One region of the Lentibacillus sp. L22 genome, then DNA from elsewhere that is predicted to be linked to it. Evidence: riboswitches for the same ligand, from Rfam matches in the RefSeq annotation. Region 1 holds a riboswitch; the other holds the start of a gene.
The links. Region 1 has a riboswitch for lysine ahead of dapA (4-hydroxy-tetrahydrodipicolinate synthase). Riboswitches for the same ligand answer to the same signal wherever they lie in the genome.
Positions count from the first base shown of each region.

Region 2: another riboswitch for lysine. It lies ahead of ABRT01_RS07295 (Na+/H+ antiporter NhaC family protein); the one in region 1 lies ahead of dapA (4-hydroxy-tetrahydrodipicolinate synthase).

Region 1 is NZ_JBFNXI010000007.1:10,793-17,604, reverse strand. It holds gene ABRT01_RS05140 (YuzC family spore coat inner layer protein) at 174-590, shown strand; gene ABRT01_RS05135 (LrgB family protein) at 662-1,351, opposite strand; gene ABRT01_RS05130 (CidA/LrgA family protein) at 1,344-1,712, opposite strand; gene ABRT01_RS05125 (glycosyltransferase) at 1,927-2,922, opposite strand; gene ABRT01_RS05120 (O-acetyl-ADP-ribose deacetylase) at 3,275-3,841, opposite strand; lysine riboswitch at 4,018-4,196, shown strand; gene dapA (4-hydroxy-tetrahydrodipicolinate synthase) at 4,326-5,213, shown strand; gene ABRT01_RS05110 (tellurite resistance/C4-dicarboxylate transporter family protein) at 5,336-6,388, opposite strand.
Region 2 is NZ_JBFNXI010000010.1:75,045-81,856, reverse strand. It holds gene ABRT01_RS07305 (methionine/alanine import family NSS transporter small subunit) at 154-264, opposite strand; gene ABRT01_RS07300 (sodium-dependent transporter) at 266-1,795, opposite strand; gene ABRT01_RS07295 (Na+/H+ antiporter NhaC family protein) at 2,013-3,563, opposite strand; lysine riboswitch at 3,680-3,857, opposite strand; gene yunB (sporulation protein YunB) at 3,902-4,681, opposite strand; gene ABRT01_RS07285 (YunC family protein) at 4,846-5,148, opposite strand; gene ABRT01_RS07280 (bifunctional metallophosphatase/5'-nucleotidase) at 5,244-6,644, opposite strand; gene ABRT01_RS07275 (sulfite exporter TauE/SafE family protein) at 6,648-6,812, opposite strand, start outside.

The DNA of each region.
Region 1 (6,812 bases):
AAATCAGCCAAAATTACGTGGCATTTACCCAATTTGCACGTTATCCATTGGCAAACATATAGTGTAGAGGGATTTATCATGCATGAACCGGCAGTAAGACACCTTCTTATCTTGCAAGTAACATTGAAGATAAGGTGGTGCATCACGAGAACAGGTGGGAGGGTAGCATTCTGATGTATTATCATCCGCTTCAACCCTATCCGGGATCAATATATTGTTTGCCATTTATCCCGGTTAATCAACCGGTTGACAACTATCATCGAATACAACCGCAAACAGGGTATCCGGAAATCAGACGGCAGTATCCAAAAGTTGATCCAACCCTTTTTCATCAATCCGCTGAAACGTTTAAACAATTAATGAAGGATGGAAACGTCTTGTTGAATAAATTGAGTGAATCAAGGGAATTTGCCGGCAATGTAATGGATGCAGCACAGCGCGGTGATCAACACAAGGTAAAACAGTTGATCCACTCAGCCGGCATCAAAGAAAGAGTGGAGGTACGCTATACCCCGGACGGCATAACTTTTGACATGTATTCCGACAAAGGGCAATGTTGTAAATTGGCAATGTCACTGCGTTGGAAATAACAGGTTTTTCATGAACGGCTGTCTTAAACTAAGTGGTTTAGCCGTTCTGATCCTGTTTGATTCACGATTTCTTAAGTCCATAATACAATCAAGCCTGGTGTGATAATCGAAACAACCACTGCACTAACAACCATAGCTACTGTACTAATCGATCCCTCAAGTGGATTACTTTCCATCGCGCTGGCCGTTCCCATCGCATGAGAGGCACATCCCAGCCCTACACCCTTACCTAAATAGTGGTTAACACGGAAAAACTTTAAAATAAAGGAGCTGATCATGACACCACCAATCCCGGCAATCATCACAAACACAGCGGCAAGTGGGGTAATTCCTCCCGTTGAGTCAGCGATTGCCATTGCAACTGGTGTTGTTACTGATTTGGGGCCAAGGGAGTAAATAATTAATTTATCAAATCCGGCCCATTTTGCCAGCAATATACCGGTCGAAACACCAACTACCGCCCCAGTTAAAGTGCCGCCGAGAATTGGTATGATTAGTTGTCGCAATGTATCCCGTTGTTGGTAAAGCGGATAGGCAAGCGCAACAACAGCGGGGCCAAGCAGTTTATTAATCCAATCACCGCCTACCATATATGTTTCATAAGGAATTTTAAAAACTAATAATCCAACAATAATGAGAAACGTGGCGATAATGACAGGTGCGGTAAAACTGAAATTAATCCGTTGATGAACTTTTATCGAAAACAAATAGATTAATAGCGTACCAATAATCGCAGCTACCCCGATGAAAAGATTAATCATCCTTAACATCCTTCCAGCGAATAATCCATTGACTAACAAGCCCCGCCCCGGCCATCACCAGTACAGTACTTATTAGGATAATCACGATTAAAAGTGACCCCTTGCCAGCGAATATATTGGCATAGTTTAATATACCCACTGTAGCCGGGATAAAGAAAAAGGTCAGATGTTTAACAAAAAAACCAGCCCCATCCTTGATCCACTTCTCTTTGATAATATTCATGGATAACATGGCGAATAATAGTATCATACCGATCACACTACCTGGTATCGACAAATGAAGGACGTCTTGAATACCGTTACCAATCATATAGATAACGCACAAAATAGCAATCTGCACTACAACTCTACAAAATTGCAACCTCGGACACTTCTTTCCGTAAATAGAATAAAACCAGAAGCATCTATTATAGACCCGCCAAACAAATTTGACAATGCGGGACAAAGGGACAGGCACATTATCCCACTTCTTTTTTCAGTGCGGTCAGCGGCTTTGCCCATTTTTATCGACAGGACCATTCGCTTTTTTTCGGCACTTCCATAAAATGGTGGGACTGGAGAACCGCCCCTTTGTCCTATAGCCAGGCATCGAAAAAGTCCCGGTAGCCTTGTTTCATGATGGTGCTGGAAAAGTTATCAAATGCGTACTTCCGGTTTTCCTGTGAGACTTTGTATGGTGATGCAGCTGCCATATTGACAAGCTCAAACCAATTTTGCTCGTTTCCGGAAAAAGCGTGCTGCGAACTAATATGCCTGTAACATGGGTGTTCTGGCTTTACAATGATTTTTCCCATTGCTAACGCCTCAGTTAAGGGCATCGCATAGGTATCAAATTTCGAGCAGCTCCAAAACACTTTGGCACTATTCATCAATGCAAAAATCTCATCCTGTGACAGCGCAAACTCCAATTTTACATTATCCGGTATGACATATTTTTTAACACTTTCCCGATATCGCTCCCCACCGAATACCATCACCACTTCCTTATCCGGATTCTTTCGTGCATATTCAAAAACCAGATCGGGCCGGCGATTTTCCTCGTCCCTGCCAATCCAGAGAATCCGGTTATCGATGATTTGCTGTGGGTCAAAATATTTGTTGGCCATATTCTCATTAAAACCAATCGGAATAACCGTTACATCCTTCACATCAAATGTTGTCATCAATTTGTCTTTTAAATATTCAGTTTGCACAATCGCCTTATCCACTATCCCGTAAAATGGCTTCATCATTTCATAACCAGTTAATGCCGGATCCGGGATACTGTGTGGAAAAAGCACACTATGCTTAATAAACATGTTCAGATAGGTAAACCCCGATACGGTGTATATAACATGATCAATATTTTCCTTATCAAGTTTATCCAGCACAATGTCGTAATTGACCAAATCACCCTTTTCATACTCGTAACCTGGAAGATGATCATATTCGCTGACATGGCGCTCCGGGGAAATAAAAACGATTTCCACTCCCAATTCCTTGCCAATTTGCTTTAATCGATCAGCAAATACACGTGGCCCTTGTGCTTCTGCAAATTGTATCTTACGCATAACCAGCCCAACTTTTTTCATGTCTATCTCCTCGATTCTTACTATTTCAGCTTTATATTTATCATATCACAGCGATTGGGTAGTTGAAGTTTATTAGGCCCCCAAAAATTTCCAGTTGGGACTCCTTAATTGGGATTAGCAAGACGTAATAGTTTCTGATCTCGTAAACGTTTTGACGGTACAGCTTGTTTGCATTGTAAATTTGTCAACGATTCCGGATATTGTATCAGCGGTTTTGTACATTGTATCAGCGATTCTGGGCGTTATATCAGCGATTTCTCACATTATATCAGCGATTCCCGTTTTTTGGCGGGAAAAAAACATCCTTTCACCAACAACATTTTGGGTTGGGCGTCATTTGCTTGTCCACCAGTCACCCTCCACTATGTTCATTCAATATTCTGGTGAGGGCGGTTTGATATGTTTGATAATCTTGTTCGGAAAACAATACCATTTTGACAATGCCAAATGGATGTGCAGTTAAAAAGTTAATAATCGTTTTCATAGCTATTTCGGCCGCCCGGTCTATTGGAAACCGATAAACGCCTGTCGATATAGATGGAAATGCAATACTGTTCAACCCTTTCTCCAGGGCTAAGTTCAAGGAATTTTCATAACAGCTTTTCAGCAAAATATCCTGCTCATGATCTCCCTTTTTCCAAATGGGGCCGACTGTATGAATCACATAACTGGCCGGCAGTTCAAAGCCATCGGTAATAACCACCTCACCAGTTGGCAATTCCGCTCCATGTAATACCTCCGACCGGATCCTTTTACATGCAGCAAGTAATTCTTTCCCTGCTTTCCGATGAATGGCACCATCGACGCCACCCCCGCCAAGCAGTGTCCCATTAGCCGCATTAACGATCGCATCTGTTTGCTGATCGGTGATATCCCCAACCATTAGTACCAGTTCATTTCCATTCATGTTTACGTGCATTTATAGCCCTCCTATAGCTTTACTCCTTTGTACAACCGCTTCACTATCTTGTCAACTAATCGTTCCTGCATAGAATCAAAATCATTTTAATCAATTTACTTTCTAACCCTTGTTGTTTTTTCATTTATCTGGTACAGTACAAGTAGTTAAATATTTTCTTATTTCAATTCTTTTGATATAAGGATAGAGGAGCAAAGACATGAGTACATCATAGGAGGATCATGAGAATCCGGTGATCATGGTGGAAAGGGGAATTTGCCGAAGCGGAAGGAAGCTCATGTTCCGGACGCTGGTTCTGTTATTGAATAAATGCAGGACTGTCATATAGTGAGCTATATGGAGGGCTATCTTACGCAGAAATGTTCATATAAAACTATTCTGCAGCAATGAAGCCGTCGTTGCTGCTTTTTTGCGTTTAAGCCGATTGCCCTGATCATCCTTATTCCAAAAAAGGCAAGTAAAATTTTTCAAAGGGTGTGACGACATGTATTTCGGTCAGGTATTAACTGCAATGGTAACGCCATTTAATGCCAATGGTGAGGTGGATTATGAAGCAACCGCTGCTTTAGTGCAACATTTGATTGCCAATGGATCAGATGGTTTGGTCGTAGGAGGAACAACGGGAGAATCACCTACGTTAACAACTGAAGAGAAACTGCAAGTATTTAAATTTGTTAAGGATACTGTAGGGGAACAGATCCCTGTGATCGCCGGAACAGGATCAAACAACACGCACGCATCTATCCAATTAACACAACAAGCAGAAGAGATCGGCGTTGACGGGGTCATGCTGGTTACCCCGTATTACAACAAACCATCACAGGAAGGATTGTTTCAGCATTTCAAGACAATCGCCCAATCTACATCATTGCCGGTAATGCTTTACAATATTCCCGGACGCAGTGTAATCAATATGTCACCGGAAACGATTATTGCCCTGTCGAAAATCGATAATATCGTTTCAGTGAAAGATGCCGGCGGGAATTTGGATGATACAGCGGCAATCATTCAGGGAACACCAGTTGATTTCACCTTATATAGTGGCGATGACAGTATGACCTTGCCCGTATTATCTGTTGGCGGAACTGGGGTTATTTCCGTTGCATCGCACATTATCGGCAATGAGATGCAGGCAATGGTGCAACATTTTAAACATGGTGAGGTACAACAGGCCGCGGCAATGCATCGCAAACTTTTGCCGATCATGAAGGCATTATTCGAAGCGCCTAGCCCTACACCTGTAAAAGCTGCTTTAAACATAACTGGCATCCCGGTCGGCGGGGTTCGTTTACCACTCGTTCCATTAAATGAAACAGAAATGAATACGTTAAGACAAGTAATCCCTGTAAGACAAACGAGAGCTATCAGCTAACATGATTGACATCGCAACGGTACGAGACTGTTGCGATTTTTTTATGGGCTCTTTTTTTCACAAAAATCCTGTGTTGTATCCCATAAGGTTATTCAAATAGTTCAAAAGCTTATATTTCCTCATCAGGACAGGTGCTGATTATGCCTTTGAAAAGAAACGATGACATGATGGATTAAACCAATAAATCCAGGAGCCCATGCAGCGATGGAAATCACGAACATAATCTTAGGAATGATTAGTAGAAAATGCAGTCCCAATGCTTCAGAAAACTGATATGTACTTGTTGTATACATCGCCAGCGGAAAGGCCATTCCCCAAAATTGCGGATCATAAGTCAGTGGATAATGATGGATGATATGCCGCCAAATCGCCAGGATAAAAAGTAACGGAATCCACCATGTACCCGTAATCCAGAAGAATAACGTAAAGCCTTTTAAAAACGGGGTAATCTGATGTAAAAACGGCAATAAGTCCGCATGCATAATCAATGTTGACCCTGCTAATGTTGTAATAGCAACGGCCCCCATATTAATCCAATACGGCGGTGTCAGTGCCTCAAACTTGAACTCCACGAACGTAAACCGGTAAAAGATTAACGTAATAATGTTCAAATATAGCATACACCCTAGAAAATACATGGCTAATGTATAGAACAAAAGGATTCGTTGCGCCTCTCCGCCTACGTAAGGCGCCAATAATGTTCCCAAAATAGCAATAGACTGCGTGGCAACTGAAGCAATTAACCATGCCCCATTAATTCCCTCAGCGATTGTCGGCTTATTCTTGCGTACAGTAACCGCCGTAAAAAAGGTATACATAATAATCAACCATAAAATAATAGCCAGCGCAAACAGGTACTCAGATACGACATGATGATGCCCAACGATAATCAATTGACTGCCAAACACTGACGTTCCCGCAACCCATGTAAAAAAACCTGGCCCTTTCGAGTGGCTGGTTAAATCATTTAATACATTTGGAAGGAAGTAAATAATGCGAATAATCATTAGTGTCCATAATCCAATATAGGCAAATATGTTTATAACCAGCAATGTCTTGGCAATCATATGCATTCCGAGCAGGTATGAACCTATTGATAATGCACCAGTTGCCATTACCATTGCAAAATAACCGGAAAACAAATGCTCAGCTTTTTCCTTCAAAAAATGGATCATTAATTCCACCTCTAGTTCTGTTCCTACTACGTTCTTTATTAGGATAAGAGTAGCACAATGTAAAAGGAAAATCGATGGCGGGCCATGCGCATGTGATTTTGATCGCCACCAATATTGTGTGAGCAGGGGGTATCGACCACTTCATGCATGTATCAACCACTTCACAAAAATTATCAACCATTTAGGCTCCGATATCGGCCACTATCAAAAGATTTATCAATTGGAGAGTAATCTCGACTGAATGATAGGATGAATTGATTGACCTGAAAATTCTCCACCACCATTAATAAGCCATCACAACTTTTCACGTTATGATGGCAATGTGATTTACGTATAAAATGAATTAAAATCCGGTTAAAATAGACCTTTTACATATAAACGGCGGTCTGCCAAAGCCTTTATGTTGTAATGGGCATTTTTGTCT
Region 2 (6,812 bases), on a different contig from region 1:
AAATGACACTTCGAATTTCGTCGTTGGCTTGCTTTTCCACTCCTCATGTACCTTTTATGTACACTCCGGTGCTCAAAGCCACGCCGCCTAGAACTTCTCGGTCCTTTTTATCCTCCTTTTTGAACACGCACTTTAAGGAAAATTTAATTAAATTTATGAATTGGATTCTTTGGATTTTTTCACGGCATTTACAATGCTGGCCGCCAAGCCCCCCCAAATAATAATGATTCCAAAAATCGCAACAACAATCGCTCCTCCACTCATATTAGTTTGCCTCCTTCGTCTTTGATTGTGCTTCGTTCTCACGTGTTTTCCATTTAGTAAAGGTCATGATTATACCAATCACTAATGCCGCAATTGCTACAAACCAGCCACTATAAAAAATAAAGAAATCAGGATACCCTTCATAGTTACCATTTTCAGTTGCAAATTGTTTCAGTAAATTTTCTTTAAACAGACCAAACAGCATATAGCCGAGTACAAGTGGTGTAACGATTCCCAAGCTAGCAGTCCACCACCAGCCTAACCGGATATCAGAAATGGCATTTGCATGAGCTTTAAATTCTCCAAGTTTACGCAATCCCCATGCAACAAAAATCACTTCAATTAACCCAAGCAAAGCAACTCCAAACTGGTTAATAAAGTAATCGGTCGTATCCAGGAAATTTAATCCGCCTCTTGTGGCAAAAACAAAGGAACAGATCGCGGCGAGTCCGCCACCAAACAAAACTGCTTTTTTCCGGGTAATGCCGAATTTATCCACCAACCCGGCAACATAGGTTTCAGAAATCGATATTAATGAAGTTAACCCTGCGAGCATCAACGAGGCAAAGAATAAGAAACCAAATAACCCGTTTAGCGCTGGGAACTGATTAATGATTTGCGGGAATACTACAAATGCCAGCCCCACACCACCGGCAACAACCTCATCGACAGGTACATTTTGTTGGGTAGCCATGAATCCAAGTACAGCGAATACACCAATTCCAGCAAGTAATTCAAAACCGGAGTTTGCAAACCCGGTAATGAACGCATTATTAGTAATGTCCGACTTTTTGGGTAGATAACTGGAATACGTAATCATGATCGCAAAGGCTATTGATAAACTAAAGAAGATCTGACCATAGGCTGCAACCCAGACACCAGGCTTCGCAATTTCGGCAAAGTTCGGTTCAAAGAATGCGTTCAGTCCAGTCATCGCACCTGGCAGTGTAATGGCACGAATAACAACAATCAAGAAAATAATGACCAATGCAGGAATACAGATGCGGTTTGCTATCTCAATCCCCCTCTTAACTCCTGCGAACAAAATTCCCAATACGACAATCCAAACGATGATGAGCGGGATAAGTACACCAGGAACCAAACCACCAAAATTCCCCGGATCAACCAAATGCAAATAATCGTTAAACATAAATGATTCCGTGTCTGTTCCCCAGCTTAGATTAAATGAAAATAGTGCATAAGATATTGCCCAGGCGATAATAACCGAGTAATACGTTGAAATGACAAATGCAACCGCTACTGCCCACCAGCCGATGAATTCAGATTTCTTATGCATTCGGCTGTACGTTAACGGAGCTGAACCGCGATATTTATGTCCCATCGTGAATTCCATGATTAAAATCGGAATTCCTGCAGTTAGTAACGCAAATAAATATGGAATAAAAAATGCACCGCTTCCATTTTCATAGGCGACGGCCGGAAATCGCCATATGTTCCCAAGACCAATAGCTGACCCTACTGCAGCCATAATAAATCCCGCCCTTGTTCCCCATTGCGAACGATTTTCCATTGATTGACCTCCTCATTAGTAAGTTCTTCTATTTAATTATATTAGATTAAATTAAAATCTTTCCCCTTTTCTGATATTTATACTTGTATTATACCGTTACTTTTAGACTATGTCAAAGTGTTTCAACATATTGACCAACCAATATATGCCTAGCCGCATCACGCAAACTTTACCATCTAAAAACCCCCTCTCATCCACTGACAAGAAGGGGGTTGCGTTAATTTTCCACTTTTGTTTTTTCGATAAATTGAAATAAAAAACCAATGGCAACCAAAATAATGATAGCCGTCGCCAAAGCAAGGATCATATAGTTCGTCCAGCCAATAATCAAATAACCAATACATGAAACCAGTGCAGCCAACATTGCATACGGTATTTGGGTTAAAACGTGATCAATATGTTGCACACCGGCACCAGTTGAAGATAATATTGTTGTATCCGAAATCGGTGAACAATGATCCCCGAACACTGATCCGGAAAGCACCGCTGCTAATGTTGGCAATAACATATTTATATCTGCACCAAGTGTCACGTCCACTGCAATCGGCAGCATAATAGCAAATGTACCCCATGAAGTACCTGTAGCCAATGCCATAAAACCAGCAATAATGAAAAATAAAAATGGCAATAATGTTGTGCTTATCGAAGCATTATCCACAAGTGTTGCCAAATAACTCCCGGTTTCCAATGTGCCGATGATGGAACCAATCATCCATGCCAAAACTAATATATAAATGGCTGGAAGCATAGCCTTAACACCTTCGATAACAATCATTGTTAAAGAGGCCCTTGGGTGACTGGACCGGAGATGAAAAATCAGTGAGCTAATTACGGCTAACAATCCCCCAATGAACAGTGAAACATTAACATTTGTATTGGCGAAAACCTGCAAAAATCCAACTTCACCGCTTTCCTTTATGCCCGTAATAAACATCATCGCAACAGTTGCCACAACTAAAACAACAATTGGTACGATTAAGTGATAAACACGGCCGTTCTGATGCGGTGTGAAAGTCTCGCTTAAATCACCTGGTACTTTTTTATTCGGATCAACTACTTCCCCTGTCTGAACAGCCCGGTTTTCATGTTTTCGCATTGGTCCCATGTCGAATTTCATAAATGCTACGAGGAAAACAAGAATAACTGCTGCAATAGCATAAAAATTATACGGAATCATTTTGATAAAAGCTTCAAATGGCTGTATATTTGTTATTTGATTTGCAGCAAACAAACTTCCGAGCAACCCGATAATATACGCTCCCCAACTGGATATTGGCGAAAGAACAGCCACAGGCGCGGAGGTGGAATCAATATAATACGATAGTTTTGCACGCGAGACTCGATGCCTGTCCGTCAATGGTCTGGCCACTTGACCAACAGCAAGTGCATTAAAATAGTCATCAATAAAAATAATAATACCTAAAATTGCAGTCATCACCTGTGCCCCGACCCTTGTTTTGACACGTTTGATCATCCAATCACCAAAAGCATGACTTCCACCGGATGCTGTTATAAATGCAGTCATAATTCCCAGCATTAGTAAAAATCCTACCAACAACAGGTTGCCGCCGTCAAAGCTCCCATCGTCTACAAATATGCTAGCGAACGACCTCCATATTTCCTTTAAGAATTCTAAAATATTGAATTGATGAATGAATAATGCTCCTACAATAATCCCTGCCCCCAACGACAGCAATACCTTTCTTGTGAGCAAGACAAGTATTAACATAAGTACCGGGGGGATTAATGAATAAATTGTTCCCTCCATATGGTAAACCTCCATTTCTTCATCAAACGACCGGAGAACCTGGAAATTTTAAAGACATAAAAAAACAACGATAGAAAATAACCTACCATTGTTTTTAGTATACGTTATCCTCCATTTCGATCAGTAGTTCTCCATACATTTGTGATATGCATGACAGTATACCCCTTGTTCAAAGATACACCAGCATCGATAAATATGATCTTTATGATGCTTCGGCAACCAGCCCTTTTTCCAATCATCATCGTTGTCATTCTCCAATTGGATACTCATCCTGCTTGCGCCTCTACCTCACCGATCTGATAAGGTTGATTATTTATTTATATTAATACTATACTAGTCTACTTATCTTTTTGCAACTCATTTTTTGGTATCGAAATTGGCGGATTGTTGTTTCCCCCACCGCCGTAATATTCCGGAACTTTCCCCATCACAATACCGGAAGTCACATAAACATCAGTGCTTACTTCTTTGACACTGGTGGAAAACGGTATAACAATTTGCACTTCAGCCTCGGCATGAATATAAACCTTCACTAGCGCACTATTAATCCCGAATTTTTCTACTTCATGTTTTACATCCGTTTTCACATTTCCAACCAGCTCCAGGTTTACAGGTATTTGGGGGCCAAGATTAGAAAGTACAGTATTACCAGTTACTTCCCCAAGCGGGATATTGATCAGTGTCGGATCCTCGGTACTCTTCTCTTCTGCAGTATCCCCATAATCCAAATCAAGGTCCGATTGTTCATCCTCCGGAATTTCCCCACTATTCATTCGTAAAAAAAACTCTTCTGCTCTATCGGTTGCATATCGGTTTATTTCATTGATCGCATCAGGTCTGAATTTCCAGGATGTAATGTTGCCCTCATTATCCCTGGTAAACTCCGTAACATTTTCAAAATCATAATCCTCTGCGAATTTCACAGCAGCATTAATCCCACGGGTCGCAAACTCTGTTGTTTTCACTTCAGCTATATCCCTTAATGTCGGTTTAATCCCTGCATCCACAATAATAAGGGTTAGTCCAATCATAGCCACGAATAAGATCATGGTAATTACCAAAATATTTTTCGCTGGAAGTGGTGATCTTCTTTTCTTGAAAACTGGCCGTCGTCGCAACATCAACCCCCCTCTGAAACAATTTTATGCTTGTTTCAGAGGGGTTAGAATGCTATTTCCGGATTAATTATTCAAGCATTCTACAATTCTACAATATCCGGTCCAGGCATCTACGCCAGTCTGATATCTTTAACCACCGCCATTTGTAAAACCACTACCCGTCATCATGATATCTTGATCAAAGCATCACGACCGATCATACCCGGCTCCCAGTCATACTGTTTAGCTGCATCCGTTATCTTTTCAAGTGGTGCATTTAGTAAATCGTCAATTGTTTTCACCCCAACAGCGCGCCCGGCAATAACATGACGGTCTGCCAACATCTCATTCAATACATCTACATCCAAAGCACCACACATGATATAACCTATTTCATTTGTAATAATTAATAAATTCGTTTTTGGCAACTCTACTTCGATAGCGGTAAAGAACAAGCCCTCTACTTCCAATGGATTTACTGTTATCATGTTACCGTTTCCCCCCTCTTATTTACACTAACATATGTATTCAAGGGGCTTGGGCAATGACACTTGGTTGTGACCAGAAGCGGTTAAATCTCATATTACCGTTCAGCAAAGTCTTTTTTTAAAGTATAAGCGAGTAGATCACGCAGAAATTCTGGTAAAAAATATTTTTTTGTTTTTGATCTGGCCACTTCCGGAAGCAATCGACCGAATGTAAATGTATCGGCAACTGCAACCGTGTAAGTACGATCTGGATTGATAGGATTATCTTGAAACAACACTTCTCTGACTGATTCATGTCCATCGGTGTAAGCTTTTGTGCGAACGGTAATTCCGGAAAATATCATGCGCCCAATCAGCTTACCGCGAAAACCAAAACCTTTTAGTTGCAGCTCCATTAAATCTCTGGTAAACGATGCGCGGACAACCTCAAGCAATTCGTCGCCATTTAATTCCACGACACATGGATTAATTGGATGTGGACAGATTCGATGCACATCCTGGTACGTGACATCTCCAGCAGGCAATCGGTCAAGTAGCAGGCCAGAATTCAGCATCGCACAATCAGCCCTTGTCCAATGTTTCATGTTTGCTGTTAGTTTTTCCATAATTTTTGTATCCTCGAACCACTTCACCTCAATTGATTGATCCAGGTGCACAACTGTCTTGCCTAGTAAATCATCCGCTTGATCGGTAAGTTTTTGTATTTTTCTCTCTGTCCGCATGTCCTTGGTTAAATGACTAATGTCAGTTGCATATGCCTCTTTATGTACGAGTTGTTTGCGGTGATGATCCCATGTCAAAATAACTTCACCAATAAAGTGACAATGCTTCCCTGCCGCTGTCAGTATTGTATTATTAACGATCTCGCCTGTACGTAGTAAATGATGCGTATGTCCACCGATAATCACATCAATTTCGGGAAAACGTCGGGCTATCGTCTGGTCTTCACTGAGTCCTAGATGAGATAATAACACAATTATATCTGACGACTGTTCAACCATCTTGATTTCTCGTTCCAACACTGCAAACGGATCCGAAACATGCCAGTCCAGCAGCTCATAATAATCATTAAAAGGTGCTGTAAGACCAATAACAGCAATCCGTATGCCAGTTAATGACTGGACATACACATGTGAATGGAGCCATGCTGGAGCTGGTTCTGCCATATCATGAAGGTTGGCACAAACAACCTGAAAATTTGCTTGGTCGTAAAGATGGTATAAATCCTGGTGATTAAGCGTGATACCTTCATTATTCCCAAGCGTTACTAAATCATAGCCGGCATCGTTCATCAGGTCCACATTCGCTTTTCCCATAAAGGCTTCAGCAATTGGGTGCGCACGGTCTATATGATCACCAATATCCATTACCCAGCTGGATGCCCGCTCAAGCGATGTACTTGCCCGTGCATCATTTAAATATTGCACTACTTTCGGCCATTGGGAAAAGTTGCTATGCAAATCATTCGTATAATAAAAATATATTTTCTCCTGCATAGTTTAAACACCTTCTATTATTAATCGAATCCCAATGATAACAAGTAAAATCCGTAATATCCATTCCAATGTTTTTCCATTTAAGAATTGATTGGTTTTGGCTCCGATCGTCCCGCCAATCCATGCACCAGGAATAAAGAAAAACACATACTGCCAGTTAATATGGCC